2 regions of the Promicromonospora sp. NPDC023987 genome follow, and region 1 is predicted to be linked to the other one. Evidence: riboswitches for the same ligand, from Rfam matches in the RefSeq annotation. Region 1 holds a riboswitch; the other holds the start of a gene.
What was found. Region 1 has a riboswitch for FMN ahead of pnuC (nicotinamide riboside transporter PnuC). Riboswitches for the same ligand answer to the same signal wherever they lie in the genome.
Positions count from the first base shown of each region.

Region 1 (7,437 bases):
CGTCAGCACGGGGACGCCGGAGGCGGCTAGGTCGCGGATCACCGGCTGCGCGGCGCCGGCGGGCAGGGTCAGCAGGACGAGGTCGGGACGGCCGCCCGCGACCAGCTCGGCCACCGTGGCGTAGGCGGGCGCGGGGAGACCCGGCAGGCCCGCCGCCGGGAGGCCCCGCGCCGCCAGCTCCTCGCGGTCCGCCGCGTTGCGGGTGGCCACGCCGACCACCTCGAAGTGGTCCGGCAGCGCCTGCAGCACCCGCAGCATGGTGCGGGCGCGGAAGCCCGAGCCGACGATCCCGATCCTGGCGGTGCGCTCCTGTGCCGTCACGAGGGCCGACGGTACGCGATCAGGCCGCTGCCACCACCTCGTCCGGCGCCGCGCTCTCACGGCGGCTGATGCGCCACCACGCGAAGAACCCGAACAGCGTGAACAGGCCGTAGATCACGTACATCAGCGCGGTCGCCCAGTACCCGGCGGAGAACAGCAGCGGAACCCCGACCAGGTCGACGGCCACCCAGATCAGCCAGAACTCGACCCAGCCCTTGGCCATGCCGTACGTGGCGAGCACGGAACCCATGAAGATCCACGCGTCGGCCCAGACCGGCTCGTAGGAGCCAAGGGTCCGGAAGAGCGGGGTGAGGAGGAGCGTGCCCGCCAGCATCCCGGTCACGAGGCCGACCCGGGCCCGCCACGACGCCCAGCGGGGATGCACAGCCACCGTCCCGACGCCGCCGAGCCGGCGCGTCTGACGCCAGCGGTACCACCCGTAGACCGAGACCGCGATGAACATGATCTGGCGGCCGGCCTGCCCCAGCATGTCGGCCCGCGTCGCGTCGCCGAACCACGAGCCCATGAAGACGGTGAAGAGCAGGACGTTCCCGACGATGCCCACCGGCCAGGCCCACACCTTGCGGCGCAGGCCACCGAGGGCGGACGCGAGCCCGAACACGTTGCCGATGACCTCGCGCCAGTAGATCTGCTGGTCGGCGACCAGGAACGTCGCGTCATAGGCGGCGCGGAACCAGTCCATGTCTCTTTCCCTCTCCGAAAGTCCGCACACGGGGACTCCGGGGTGAGGGTCGGCGCGCCACATGGCGCCGACGACGGCGCGGTGACGGCACCCCGAGGGGTGACGGCGCGCGCCGCACGTGCTTCCTCCCATCCGGACTTTAACCGTCGGTCCTGGAATCTCACCAGGTCAACCGAGCCCCTCCCGAAGGAGCGACCCGGGTCGCGGACTATCACCGCCGGCTCGGAATTTCACCGACCCCGGAGCACGTGTGCATCTGCTGCACGTTGACTATCGGAACACAGGATGCCACGGCCCCATTCCCGCGCGGGACGCCTGTCCCGCCCGGTGTCAGACGAGCGCGTCCCGGACGGCGCGGGCCACCTCGTCGGGCCCGGCCCCGCCCTCGACGACGGTGACCACCACGCGGCGGCCGACCGGGGCTCCGCCGTCGGCCAGCGGGTGGCCGGCGGTGCCGAGGACGGCGGCCCGCCGCAGGTCGGCGAACGCCTCCTCGAGCTCGGGCCGCAGCTCGAGCGACGGCGTACGCAGCCAGCGGCGCAGGATCGCGTTGTGCACGGCGACGACGGAGGCGGCGAACGCTATCGACGCCGTCGACGCAGAACGCTCCGGCGGCAGCGTGTCCTTGAGGTAGTGCGTGAACGCCCGCTCGTAGCGGTGCGTGGTGATCAGCTCCCGGTCGCGCAGGGCGGGGACCTGCTGCAGCAGGGCGTACCGGGCGAGCGAGGTGTCGCGCTGGCCCACATGGTGGTCGAACACCATGCGTGCGGCGCGGCACACCTCGAGGTACGGGTCGACGTCGGGGTCCCAGGCGCGGCCGAGGTCGTGCCCGGACTCCTCGCTGGCGCGGGCGTCGGGGCGGGTGGCGGCGAGCATCACCACCACCTCCTCGAGCAGCAGCTCGTGGTCGGCGAAGACCACGTCTTCCTTCGAGCGGAACCTGCGGAAGAACGTGGCCCGGCTGACCTTGGCGGCGTCGGCGATCTCCTCGACGGTGGTCCCCTCGTACCCCTGCCGGGTGAACAGGTCCACCGCAGCGTCTACTGCCTGCGCGTGCGTGTGGGTACGGACGGCGGTCATGCCAGGCAGGCTACCCCGTGCTCGCCGGGCCGCGTGAAGGGACCTTGAGCGGTACCGGGTATCCATGGCGCTAATTTTCCCGTCCCGCGATCTTGCCGGACCGGAGTCTGCGCAGGTAGCGCACCTCGCGGACGGCCAGCAGCAGGGCGAGACCACCGGGTACCGCCGACCACGGATGGCCCAGCACGACCCCCACCAGGCACACCAGAAAGATCACCCCACCGCCGACGACGGTGGCGAGACTTGCCCAACGGATCCCGGTCACGCAGCGAGCGTAGTCTGCTGTGCGTGACCGAGATCGCTGCCAAGCCCGTCGTCGACGTCTACGTCGACCCCATGTGCCCGTTCGCCTGGATCACGTCCCGGTGGGCGCTCGAGGTCGCCCAGCACCGCGAGCTCGAGCTGACCTTCAAGCTCATGAGCCTGTACCTGCTCAACAAGGACAGGGACATCGACGACGACTACCGGGCGAAGATCGAGCGCTCCCGAGGCATCGGCCGCGTCGCCGCCGCGGTCCAGGCCGACCACGGCCCCGAGGCGTTCGCCGCCTTCTACACCGCGGCAGGCACCCGCATCCACAACCAGCGGAACAAGGACTTCGACGCCGTGGCGGCCGAGGCGCTGGCCGAGGCGGGGCTCCCCGCCGCCCTCGCCCAGGTGGTGACGTCCACCGATCACGACGCGGCGCTCGCGGCCTCCCACCAGGCCGGTATGGAGCCGGTCGGCGACGACGTCGGCACGCCGACCCTCCACGTCGACGGTGTCGCGTTCTTCGGCCCCGTGCTCACGCGCGTCCCGCGCGGCGAGGAGGCGGCCGGCCTGTTCGACGCCGCGGTGGCGCTGGCGCGGTACCCGTACTTCTACGAGCTGAAGCGCTCCCGCACCACAGACCCCGTGTTCGACTGACTTCCCCTTCGTCGTGGGCGCGATCGTCGCGCCCCGAACGGTCGTGCGGCCGCGACGATCACGCGCACAGCCCGTGGCATCGTTGAGGCATGACTCTCGATCTGCGCATCTTCACCGAGCCCCAGCAGGGTGCGACGTACGACGACCAGCTCGCCGTCGCCCGGACCACGGAGGAGCTCGGGTTCAGTGCGTTCTTCCGGTCCGACCACTACCTCGCCATGGGCGACGGTGCCGGGCTCCCCGGCCCTACGGACGCGTGGACCACGCTGGCCGGCCTCGCCCGCGACACCTCCACCGTGCGGCTCGGCACGCTCGTGTCCTCTGCGACGTTCCGGCACCCGGGCGTCCTCGCCATCCAGGTGGCACAGGTGGACCAGATGTCCGGGGGCCGCGTCGAGCTGGGCCTCGGTACCGGCTGGTTCCAGGCCGAGCACAGCGCCTACGGCATCCCGTTCCCCGACAAGCGGTTCGGCCTCCTCGAGGAGCAGCTCGCGATCATCACCGGGCTGTGGGAGACCCCGGTCAGGGAGCAGTTCTCCTTCTCCGGTGAGCACTACCAGCTCACGGACTCGCCGGCCCTGCCAAAGCCCACGCAGTCGCCCGTCCCCGTGCTCGTCGGTGGCGGCGGTCCGCGCCGTACGCCCGCCCTGGCGGCGCGGTACGGCACCGAGTACAACCAGGCCTTCCCGGAGATCGACGCGATCGGCCCGCGCGTGAGGGTGATCGAGAAGGCGTTGTCCGAGGTCGGGCGTGCGCCCGAGTCGATGGTGCAGTCGGTGGCGCTCGTCGCCGCCGTCGGTCAGGACGAGGCCGAGTTCAGCAGGCGGGCCGCCGCGATCGGCCGGGAGCCCGGCGAGCTCCGTGAGCACGGTGTCGCCGGGACGGTCGGCGAGGTGGTGGACCGGCTAAAGGCTCTCGAGGCCGACGGCATCCAGCGGGTCTACCTGCAGATCCTCGACCTGGCGGACCTCGACCACCTCGACCTGATCGCGCGCGAGGTGCGTCCGCAGCTCGGCTGACGGTCGAATAACACCCAGCGCAGGCCGCATGGAGGGATCTTTCCTAGGGTCGGTGTCGGCCGGTTCCTGCGACACCCCAGGAGAACTCCATGCAGAGCCTTTCTCGTGCCCTCCGCGCCGCTCTCGCGGCGACCGCGCTCACCGCGGGGACCCTCGTAGCGGTCCCGGCCGCAGCCGCCACCGACGACGACTACCAGCGTGGCCCCGATCCGACCGAGGAGAGCATCGAGGCTCCGCGTGGCTCGTTCGAGATCGGGGTCGCCGTCGTCACGCGTGCCGGCGCGGAGGGTTTCGGCGGCGGCACCGTCTACTACCCGACCGACACCTCGGAGGGCACCTTCGGTGCGGTGGCTGTCTCCCCGGGCTACCGGTCCTCGCAGGCGGCCATCGCCTGGCTCGGCCCGCGGCTGGCCTCCCAGGGGTTCGTCGTGTTCACCATCGACACGCTCAGGCCCGCCGACTCGCCGGCTCGTCGGGGTGACCAGCTGCTCGCCGCCCTGGACCACCTGCAGGACACCGAGCTGGCGGACCGGATCGATCCCGACCGGCTCGCCGTGATGGGCCACTCCATGGGCGGCGGCGGGAGCCTGGAGGCGGCCAAGGAGTACCCGGCGCTGCAGGCAGCCATCCCGATGACCCCGTGGAGCAGCGACAAGACCTTTCCCGAGGTCTCCACCCCGACGCTGATCGTCGGCGCGGAGGACGACCGGATCGCGCGGGTGCGGTCGCACGCCGAGCCGCTCTACGAGTCGCTGCCCGCGGACGGCGACAAGGCCTACCTGGAGCTGCGCGACGCGTCGCATTCCGCACCGAGCGCACCCAACGCCGTCATCGCCAGGTACAGCCTGTCCTGGCTGAAGCGGTACGTGGACGACGACGAGCGGTACGCGCAGTTCCTCTGCCCGGCGCCGGCCGTGGACAGCGAGCTCAGCGAGGTCCGCACGACCTGCGATTAGGATCCGCACGGCGTTCCCGTTGCGAGATCAAGGACAGACACATGCGAATCGGCTGGCAGCTGCACGGTGATGGTGCCCGGATCACCCCCGGTGAGGTGGTCGCCCCCGACGAACGGCTGAGCTGGCCGCGCACCATCGGGATCGGCCTGCAGCACATCGTCGCGATGTTCGGCGCCACGTTCCTGGTGCCGACCATCACCGACTTCGACCCCGGGACCACGCTGTTCTTCTCGGCGATCGGCACGATCACCTTCCTGCTGATCACGGGCAACAAGCTGCCGAGCTACCTGGGCTCGAGCTTCGCCTTCATCGCGCCGATCCTGGCGGCCACGGCGTCGAGCGGTCAGTCGGCCGCGATCGGCGGCATCCTTGCCAGCGGTCTGCTCCTGGCGCTCGTCGGGGTGGTGGTGCACTTCGCGGGGCCGCGCTGGATCCAGGTCGCCATGCCGCCAGTGGTGACGGGCGTGATCGTGGCGCTGATCGGCCTCAACCTGGCGCCGGTCGCGTGGGGGTCACCGTGCGACGAGCAGGGTGACTGCTCGGGCTTCCAGGCATCCCCGGTGACGGCGGTCGTCACTCTCGCGTCGATCATCCTGATCCAGGTCCTGTTCCGCGGTCTCGTCGGCCGCCTGGCGATCCTGCTCGGGGTCGTCATCGGGTACGCCTTCGCCGCCGTGCGCGGCGAGGTCGACCTCTCGAAGGTGCGGGAGGCGGACTGGGTGGGCCTGCCCCACTTCGTCGCGCCGTCGTTCGAGCCGGGCGTGCTCGGTCTGTTCCTCCCGGTGGTCCTGGTGCTCATAGCGGAGAACGTGGGGCACGTGAAGTCGGTGGCCGCGATGACCGGACGCAACTACGACCGGCTGACCGGCCGGGCGCTCCTGGCCGACGGCGTCGCCACGACTCTCGCGGGCCTCGGCGGCGGCTCCGGCACCACCACGTACGCCGAGAACATCGGCGTCATGGCGGCGTCCCGGGTGTACTCGACGGCCGCTTACTGGGTGGCCGCGTTCGGCGCGCTGGTGCTCAGCCTCTCGCCGAAGTTCGGTGCGCTGATCGCCACCGTCCCCCAGGGGGTGCTCGGCGGTGTCACGACCATGCTCTACGGGATGATCGGCATCCTCGGCGCGCGCATCTGGGTGCAGGCGAGGGTCAACTTCTCCGACCCGGTGAACCTGACGACCGCCGCCGTGCCGCTCATCATCGGCATCGCCGACTACACGTGGACGGTCGGCGGCCTGCAGTTCGGCGGCATCGCCCTCGGCACCGCCGCCGCCCTGGTGATCTACCACGTCATGGGCGCGATCGGCCGTTGGCGCGGCACCACGGAGGCCTGACCCGCACCCCCGTCGGACGCACAGGAGGCCCGAGTGACCTGTGTGTCCGACGGGTATGGACACCGGACTGAACACGTGGTTAGCATGTTGAACATGCGTTCAGCCAGTGGTGCCGAGGGGCGTGCGGGGGCCACCCCGCCGTCGGGCAACGGTGTGCCGGCCGACGCCGACCGCACCGCGCGGGCCAGGATCCGCGACGCCGCGGTCCACCGGTTCGCGGTGGAGGGGTTCGGCGCCTCGGTGCGCGCCATCGCGGCCGACGCCGGGGTGAGCGCCGGTCTCGTGATGCACCACTTCGGGTCCAAGGACAAGCTTCGCGCCGAGTGCGACGCGCACCTGCTGGCCACGATCCGCCGGCTCAAGCGGGAGAACGTCGCCGACGCCGCCGCGGGCCAGAGCTTCTTCCACAAGTTCGCCGCCGCGGAGGAGAACGCGCCCATCGTCGGGTACGTCCTGCGGTCCATGCAGGACGGCAGCGCGCTGGCCCGGGAGTTCATCGACCACATGGTCGCCGACTCCGTCGACTACACCCGGGACGGCGTCGCGGCGGGCGTCATCGTGCCCAGCCGGGACGAGGCGGCGCGGGCCCGCTACCTCACGCTCTCCGCGCTCGGCGCGCTGCTGCTCGAGGTGACGCTCAGCCCGCCGTCGGACCCGAGCGACCTCGTGACCATCGTCCGCGACTACCTCGCCAACAGCTACCTGCCGATGATGGAGCTGTTCTCCGAGGGCTTCCTCACCTCCCGGCGCATGCTGGACGACTACCTCCTGTACGTGTCGGACCCGCCGCCGCCGGACGAGGCAGTGCCCGCGCCTGCTCCAGGCTGACCGGCGAGCGCCGGTCGAACGAGCGCTGCCCTGCTACGTCCCCTTCCGACGTCAGAGAGCGAGCGAGCCATGACCGCGACACCAGCTATCGAGATCCACGACCTGTACAAGTCCTTCGGTACGGTCCAGGCCCTGGACGGCCTGAACCTGACCGTCCGGCCCGGCGAGGTCGCCGGGTTCCTCGGCCCCAACGGGGCCGGCAAGTCCACAGCCATCCGCGTCCTGCTGGGCCTGCTGCGCGCGGACTCCGGTACCGCCCGCCTGTTCGGTGGGGAGGCGTGGCGCGACGC
Region 1 is NZ_JBEZZF010000041.1:43,425-50,861, reverse strand. Features, by position in the region: gene AB0F40_RS17965 (Gfo/Idh/MocA family oxidoreductase) at 1-321, opposite strand, end outside; gene pnuC (nicotinamide riboside transporter PnuC) at 341-1,024, opposite strand; FMN riboswitch at 1,139-1,276, opposite strand; gene AB0F40_RS17955 (helix-turn-helix domain-containing protein) at 1,355-2,104, opposite strand; gene AB0F40_RS17950 (hypothetical protein) at 2,175-2,369, opposite strand; gene AB0F40_RS17945 (disulfide bond formation protein DsbA) at 2,393-3,010, shown strand; gene AB0F40_RS17940 (LLM class F420-dependent oxidoreductase) at 3,100-4,029, shown strand; gene AB0F40_RS17935 (alpha/beta hydrolase) at 4,119-4,985, shown strand; gene AB0F40_RS17930 (solute carrier family 23 protein) at 5,027-6,319, shown strand; gene AB0F40_RS17925 (TetR family transcriptional regulator) at 6,413-7,147, shown strand; gene AB0F40_RS17920 (ABC transporter ATP-binding protein) at 7,217-7,437, shown strand, end outside.

Region 2 (7,437 bases), on a different contig from region 1:
CTGCGCCTCGTCGTCGCACGTCAGCACCCCGAACCCGACCGGGACGCCCGTGCGCACGCTCACGTCGGTCAGGCCGGTCGTCGCGGCGGAGCACACGTACTCGAAGTGCGGCGTCCCGCCCCGGATCACCACGCCCAGCGCGACGACGGCGTCCGCTCCCCCGGCGGCCGCGCGTGCCGCCGACACCGGAAGCTCGAACGAGCCAGGCACCCGGACCTCCGTCCAGTCGGCGCCCGACGCCTCCAGCGCCCTGCGCGCCCCGGCCAGCAGACCGTCCATGACCTGCTCGTGCCAGCTCGCCGCGACGACCACGACCCGCAGGCCGGTTCCGTCCACGGTCACCTTCGGTGCTCCAGCGCCGCTCATGCGCATGCTCCTTCGTCCTCGTTCACAGCAGGGTTCACAGCAGGGTTCATCGCCAGCTTCAGCTCCGTGAGGTCCAGCCTCTCGATGCGGTGCCCCAGGAGGGCGCGCTTCGTCTCCAGGTAGCGGTGGTTGTGCACGCCGCGACCCACCACGAGCGCCCGCCGCCCGACGACGTCCGTACCCGCCTCCCGCAGGCCCGACACCTTCTCCGGGTTGTTCGTCAGGAGGGTCACGCCGTCCAGCCCGAGGTCCGCCAGCATCGCCGACGCCGCGCCGTACTCCCGCGCGTCGACCGGCAGCCCGAGGTCCACGTTCGCCTCGACCGTGTCCCGGCCGCCGTCCTGCAGCGCGTAGGCCTGGATCTTCGCCGCCAGGCCGATCCCCCGGCCCTCGTGGCCCCGCAGGTACACCACTGCGCCGCCCTCTGCGGCCACCGCCTCGAGCGAGGCCTCCAGCTGCGGGCCGCAGTCGCACCGCAGGGAGCCGAGCGCGTCGCCGGTCAGGCACTCCGAGTGCACCCGCACCAGCGTGCCGCGCGCCGAGCCCTCCCGCCGCGGTCCGGACAGCGCCACCGGGGTCAGCGCCAGGTGCTCGGCACCCGAGAGCAGGTCCCGGTACGCCACCACCCGGAACTCGCCGTGCCGCGTCGGCAACGACGCCTCCCCCACGCGGAGCACGCGGGCGGCCGGGACGTCGTCGAACGCGGAGTCGCCCGGCAGCACGTCGTCCGGTAGCGGAGCCTCGCCCAGCAACGGCGCGGGGTCGTGCGCACGACGCCACGCCACCAGGTCCGCGACCGTCAGCACCACGAGCCCGGCTTCCGCCGCCAGAACCCGCGCCTCGGACAGGCGCAGCACGTCGCCGTCGTCCCGGACGAGCTCCGCGATCGCACCCACCTCGCCCAGGTCCCGGCCCGCACCGCCCGCGAGCCGCACCAGGTCCACCGCGGCCTCCGTGTGGCCCGCACGCTCCAGCACGCCGTCTGGCCGCGCCCGCAGCGGCAGCACGTGCCCCGGCCGGATCAGGTCCCGCGCGCCCGACGCCGGGTCACCCAGCACCCGCAGCGTCCGCGCCCGGTCCGCACCAGAGATGCCCGTCGTCACGCCTTCCGCCGCGTCCACCGACACCGTGTACGCGGTGGCGCGGGGGTCCTCGCTCCGCTCCACCATCAGCGGCAGCTCCAGCGCGTCCGCACGGTGGGCGGGCATCGGCGCACACAGGTAGCCCGACGAGTGCCGCACCGTCCAGCCCACCCACTCGGCGGTCGCCGTGCTCGCGGCGAGCACCACGTCCACCTCGTTCTCCCGGCCCGCGTCGTCGGCCACGAGGACCGGACGGCCGGCAGCCAGCTCGGCGAGGGCCTGCTCCACGAGGCCAGAGCCCGGCCCGGCCACGAGCCGCTCGTCCACGACGCCAACGGCGCTCGCGGTGTCCCGCGCGCTCATCGTGCGGCCTCCGTCGCCAGGTCGCCGAAGGCGGCCCGAGCACTCGGTGCGGGAGCGCCGGTCGTGCCCGTCGCCAGCAGCCGCTCGACGTACTTCGCGAGCACGTCCACCTCGACGTTGACCAGGTCACCCGGGGTGAGCCGGCCGAGCGTCGTCGCGGCGAGCGTGGTCGGGATGAGCGACACGCCGAACCCCTCGTCCGACACCCAGGTCACGGTCAGCGAGACCCCCGCGAGGGCCACGGAGCCCTTCTCCGCGACGTACCGGGTCAGCGTGCCGGGCGCGCCGAACGCGAGGTCGTCCCAGCGCGGTCCGGGCGTGCGGCCCACCAGCGTCGCGACGCCGTCGACGTGCCCCTGAACCACGTGCCCGCCCAGCCGGCCGTTGGCGGGCAGGGCGCGCTCCAGGTTGACCGGCGCACCCGGGACGAGGCCGCCGAGCGAGCTGCGGCGCAGGGTCTCCGGCATGACCTCGGCCACGAACGCGCCGTCGGCAACCGAGGTGACGGTGAGGCACACCCCGTCGACGGCGATCGAGTCGCCGGGACGGGCGTCCGACGCGGCGAGCGGGCCCACGACGGTCAGGACCGCGTCGGACGCGTCGTCGCCGTCGGGCCGGGCGATCGCGACGACGGAGCCGAGCTCCTCGATGATTCCGGTGAACATCAGATCTCCTCCTGGGTGGGCCGGACGGGCCGACCGTCCTGTCGTGGCTGGTTCGTTGTGGGCTGCGCGCGGCGCGCGACCATGAGCACGTCGTCCCCGAGCCGGGTCACGTCGTGGGTGGTGAAGCGCGCCGCCGCGCCGATGGTGGTGATGCCGAGGTCCCCTACGACGGTCGGACCGGCGCCGAGCAGCACCGGCGCGACATAGGCGTGGAGCTCGTCGACGGCGTCGGCGGCCAGCAGCGCGGTCGCCAGGGTCGGGCCGCCCTCCACGAGGAGGTGGCGTACCTCGCGTTCCGCGAGCCGGTCGAGCACGGCTGCGAGATCGTGCTCCGGCAGGTGCAGCAGCGCGCCGCCGGGCCCGCGCAGGCGGGCGGCGTCCGGCACCGGGCGGCGGCCCAGCACCACCCGGAGCGGCTGGTGCTCGAAGAGCCCGCCGTCGATCGTCCGGGCGGTCAGCGACGGGTCGTCGGCCAGGGCGGTGCCCGTGCCGACCGCTATCGCGTCGACCTGCGCACGGACCGTGTGGGCGTGGGCACGTGCCTGCGGGCCCGTGATCCAGCGGCTCGTCCCGTCCGCGGCGGCGACCCTGCCGTCGAGGCTCGTCGCGAGCTTCAGGGTCACGTAGGGCCGGCGGGTCCGGACGGCGTGCAGCCAGTGCCGGAGCAGCTCCTCGCCCTCGTCCGCCAGGGTGCCGGTGGTCACCTCGATACCGGCGGCCCGCAGCTTGGCCGCCCCGCCGGTCGCTACCGGGTTCGGGTCGCCGACCGCCACGTGCACGGCGGCGACGCCGGCGTCGATCAGGGCGTCGGCGCAGGGCCCGGTGCGGCCGTGGTGGGCGCACGGTTCGAGCGTCACGACCGCCGTCGTACCCCGCGGGTCGATGCCGCGCGAGCGTGCGGAGGCCAGGGCCGCAGCCTCAGCGTGCGGGGTGCCCGCACCGCGGTGGAAGCCCTCGGCGACGGTGCGGCCGTCCGGGTCGAGGAGCACGCAGCCGACACGCGGGTTCGGGCCGTGTGCCGGGCCCTGGGCGGCCAGCGCGAGGGCGCGGCGCATGGCGCTCTCGACCACGGTCGGTGCGGCGGATACCGCCGCGTACTGCGCGGCGCCCTGCGGTGCCTGGGTCATGCGGTCCTTCCCCGAGCTTCGGCGCTCCGGGGGTGGACGACGGGTGCGCGGACGAGACCTCTCGGCCCTGCCCGCGCGCACGACGTCACGGCGACGCACGCCCCAGGGGGCGACGACGCCGCACGTGCTTCCTCCCATCCGGACTTTCACCGTCGGTCCTGGAGTTCCACCAGATCAACCGGCCCTCCTTGCGGAGGACGCGGGTCGCGGACTGTCACCGCCGGCTCGGAATTACACCGACCCCGGAGCACGTGTGTGCGTACTGCTGCTTGCCAGCATGCCATATCTGGCCGGGCGACCGGCATGGTCTGCGTCACACCGTGGGCCGGTGGTGCACTGCCTGCACGGTCCGGGTGTGATGTGGGTCCGCTTGGCACACTTTTTCTCACCAGACCACGTCGAGAATGACCTGAGGTACCGAATCCGGCCTCGTTCGGTACCTCAGGTCATTTTCGAACCGGACCTTGCTCCCCCTCCCAGCCTGGCACCGCTCACCCCGCCGTCTCAGTGGGTGTGCTTGGCCGCCAGCTCGCGCAGCGTCGCGATCTCGGCCGGGATGTCCTCGGCCCCGTACACCGCCGACCCCGCGACGAAGACGTTCGCGCCCGCGTCGGCCGCTCGCTCGATCGTGTCGCGCGACACTCCCCCGTCGACCTGGATCCAGACGTCCAGACCCGACTCGCTCACGGCCTCCCGCGCTCGGCGGATCTTCGGCAGCGTCCCCTCGATGAAGGACTGCCCGCCGAATCCCGGCTCGACGGTCATCACGAGGATCATGTCGATCTCGCCGAGCAGGTCCAGGTAGGGCTCCACCGGCGTAGCGGGCCGCAGGGCGACCCCCGCCCGCGCACCGAGCTTCCGCAGCTCCCGCGCCAGGCGCACCGGCGCCTGGGCCGCCTCCGCGTGGAAGGTGACCGACGCCGCCCCCGCCTCCGCGAACGCCGGTGCCCACCGGTCGGGGTTCTCGATCATGAGGTGCGCGTCGAGCGGGACCGGGGACACCTTCGCGAGCCGCTCGAAGATCGGCAGCCCCAGCGTCAGGTTCGGCACGAAGTGGTTGTCCATGACGTCGACGTGCGCGTAGTCGGCGTCGGCGATCCGGCCGAGGTCGCGCTCGAGGTTCGCGAAGTCGGCGGACAGGATGCTCGGGGCGATGAGGGCTGCCATGACGTCAGCGTAGAGCGCGACTCTCGGCGTCACCGAACCGTGCCACCCGACCTCGCCGCCGAACCCGAGGTGCGCGCGCCAGGTCTCCTGAAGAACGATCACATCTGCACGACACAGTTCAGCCAGGACGAACTGTTCGGGACAGGCCGCAGACCCGGCCCACAGCCGAACGTGGCTCACGTTGACCTCCTGCCGCTACGCTCTCGCCGTGGACCGTGCCGACAGCCCAGAGGACGGCGGGCGCCTCACGCACCGGCGGTCGAGATGACTCGCCGCCAGAAGGAAGCCCGCAGGGCGATGGAGCGTCGGATCGCGGCTCAGTCCGCGGCTCAGTCGAAGCAGTCGGTCCCGGAGAGCTCATTCTGGGAGAAGTTCCGCACCGGCCTCGCCACCATGCGAACCAATCTTTCCAAGGCTCCGACGAGGGTCTTGTCGGCCAGTGCCGTCGCCCTCCTCGTCTTCTGGATCCCGGTCGCCTGGATCACCGTTGATCACCTCGTCACGCCCCTGATCCTCGATGTTCGCGGCGTCACCGTCGAGGCGTTCGTCGACCAGCGTTTCTACGGCAGATCCAGTCATACGCTCGATGTTCAGACCCTTGAGGGTCCACAGTTCTCGACCACCCTTGAGCACTGGCCGCGCGGCCTCGAGGTCGGTGACCTGTTCAACCTGACCTACGACCCGCAGCAGCCGAACCGAGCCACCGCGGAGGACGCGCCCTGGATCGACGCGACCGTCATCCAGTTCCTCTTCCTGGCTCTGCTCATACTCCCGCTCGGACTCCTGCTCGTTCCGATCGCTCTCGAGCTCGCCCGGCGTGGGTGGAGCCGCGCAACGTCGCGGCGCGGCGCGGACAGCACGGATGCACCGGGTACACGACCCCGGGACATGCAGCGCGCGTACCCGGCCGCGGTCCGGTACCTGCGCAGCAACACCGAAACCCAGCCGGCGATCATGACATTCGCGGTGTTCGTGCTGATCCCGGCGTTACTCGTCCTCGGTAGCGGAACCTTGGCCGTGGTACAGGTCGCAGAAGCGGCTGCGCTGCACCAGCGAGGAGGCTCCGGTACGGCGATCGTCGACCGGACGAACACGGTCTCCGGATGGGGCGAACGCGTTGAGATCCACTTTGTTGCGCCCGCCGAGCCACGGGTCAGGCCTGTGCGAACGACCGTCACGAACCTTGCGGACGTGCACTTCGAGGGCGAGCGCATCAAGATCGTCTACGACCCCGAACATCCGGAGAACGCTGTTGAAGCGGGCGCTGTCGCATGGGGCTGGTCCGAGTGGAACGCAATCTTCTTCTTCGTCGCTTCTGCAGCGTTCGGGGCGGTGAGCTTCCCCGCCGTCGTCCCGCGTCTTGGCCGCGCGGTGCGTCGCGACCAGCCCACGATCGGGTAGGCGACCCGGTTCAGCCACCCAGGCCGCTCGGCCCTCGCACCCGTCCGCGCTACGCCGTGCGCCGCAGCAGCGTCAGGTGCATCGCGTCCGTCCCGTGGACGTGCGGCCAGAGCTGCACGTCGTCGCGGTCCGCCAGGGGGATCTCGTCGGCGGCCCCGCCCGCGCGCACGACCGACCGCACGGCGGCGGGCGTGTCGAGCCGCTCGACGTCGTCGCGCTTCTTCAGGACGTCTGACACCACGAGCTGCGTCTCGGCGAGGTGCGGGGAGCACGTCACGTAGGCCACCACTCCCCCGGGCCGCACGGCGTCCAGCGCCGAGGCGAGCAGCTCGCGCTGCAGCGCGGTGAGCGCGGCGAGGTCCGACGGCGTCCGCCGCCACCGGCTCTCGGGCCGACGGCGGAGCGCGCCCAGCCCGGTGCACGGCGCGTCGACGAGCACGCGGTCGTAGGCGCCCGGTTCGTCGGCGCCGACCTCGCGCCCGTCGCCGGTCCGCACCTCCTCGACCACGCCGTCGAGCATCGCCGCCAGGGTCTTCTCCACCAGGCGGGCACGGTGCGGCGCCACCTCGTTGGCGACCAGCGTGGCACCGCGCCGGCCGGCCAGCGCCGCCAGCAGCGCCGCCTTGCCGCCAGGACCGGCGCACAGGTCGAGCCAGCGCTCGTCGCGGCCCTCCAGGGGCGCGCCGGCCAGCGCCAGGGTCACGAGCTGCGAGCCCTCGTCCTGCACGCCCGCCAGGCCCTCCCGGACCGCGGGGATCCCGGACGGGTCGGAGCCCTCCAGACGCAGCGCCGTGGACGCCCAGCGGCCGGCGACCAGGTCGGCGTCGCCCCAGGCGGCCTCGTCGGACACGTCGACGAGGCCGGGCCGGGCGACCAGGGTCACGCGCGGCGGGACGTTGTCCGCGGCCAGCAGGTCACCGATCTCGTCGGCGTCGCGGCCGTTGCCCGCCAGCGCCTCGCGCATGGCGCGGGCGATCCACAGCGGGTGCGACTCGGTTGCCGCAAGGCCCGTCAGGGCGTCGGGCGCCTCCTTCTCGAGACCTGCCATCCATTCGTCGAGTGGGCGCTCCGAGACCCGGCGCAGCACAGCGTTCACCATCTGCGCGGGTCCGGCGCCCACGCGGTTGCGTGCGAGGCCCACCGTCTCGGAGACGGCGGCGTGCACGGGGACGCGCATGCCGAGCACCTGGTGCGCGCCGAGGCGCAGCACGTCGAGCAGCGCCGGGTCCAGCCCGGGCAACGGACGGTCCACGCAGGTGGACAGGA
Region 2 is NZ_JBEZZF010000045.1:20,273-27,709, forward strand. Features, by position in the region: gene ribH (6,7-dimethyl-8-ribityllumazine synthase) at 1-366, opposite strand, end outside; gene ribB (3,4-dihydroxy-2-butanone-4-phosphate synthase) at 363-1,811, opposite strand; gene AB0F40_RS18705 (riboflavin synthase) at 1,808-2,476, opposite strand; gene ribD (bifunctional diaminohydroxyphosphoribosylaminopyrimidine deaminase/5-amino-6-(5-phosphoribosylamino)uracil reductase RibD) at 2,476-3,603, opposite strand; FMN riboswitch at 3,724-3,858, opposite strand; gene rpe (ribulose-phosphate 3-epimerase) at 4,108-4,770, opposite strand; gene AB0F40_RS18720 (hypothetical protein) at 4,678-6,171, shown strand; gene AB0F40_RS18725 (transcription antitermination factor NusB) at 6,221-7,437, opposite strand, start outside.
Region 2: linked by a shared signal. The riboswitch ahead of ribD (bifunctional diaminohydroxyphosphoribosylaminopyrimidine deaminase/5-amino-6-(5-phosphoribosylamino)uracil reductase RibD) and the one ahead of pnuC (nicotinamide riboside transporter PnuC) in region 1 are both predicted to bind FMN.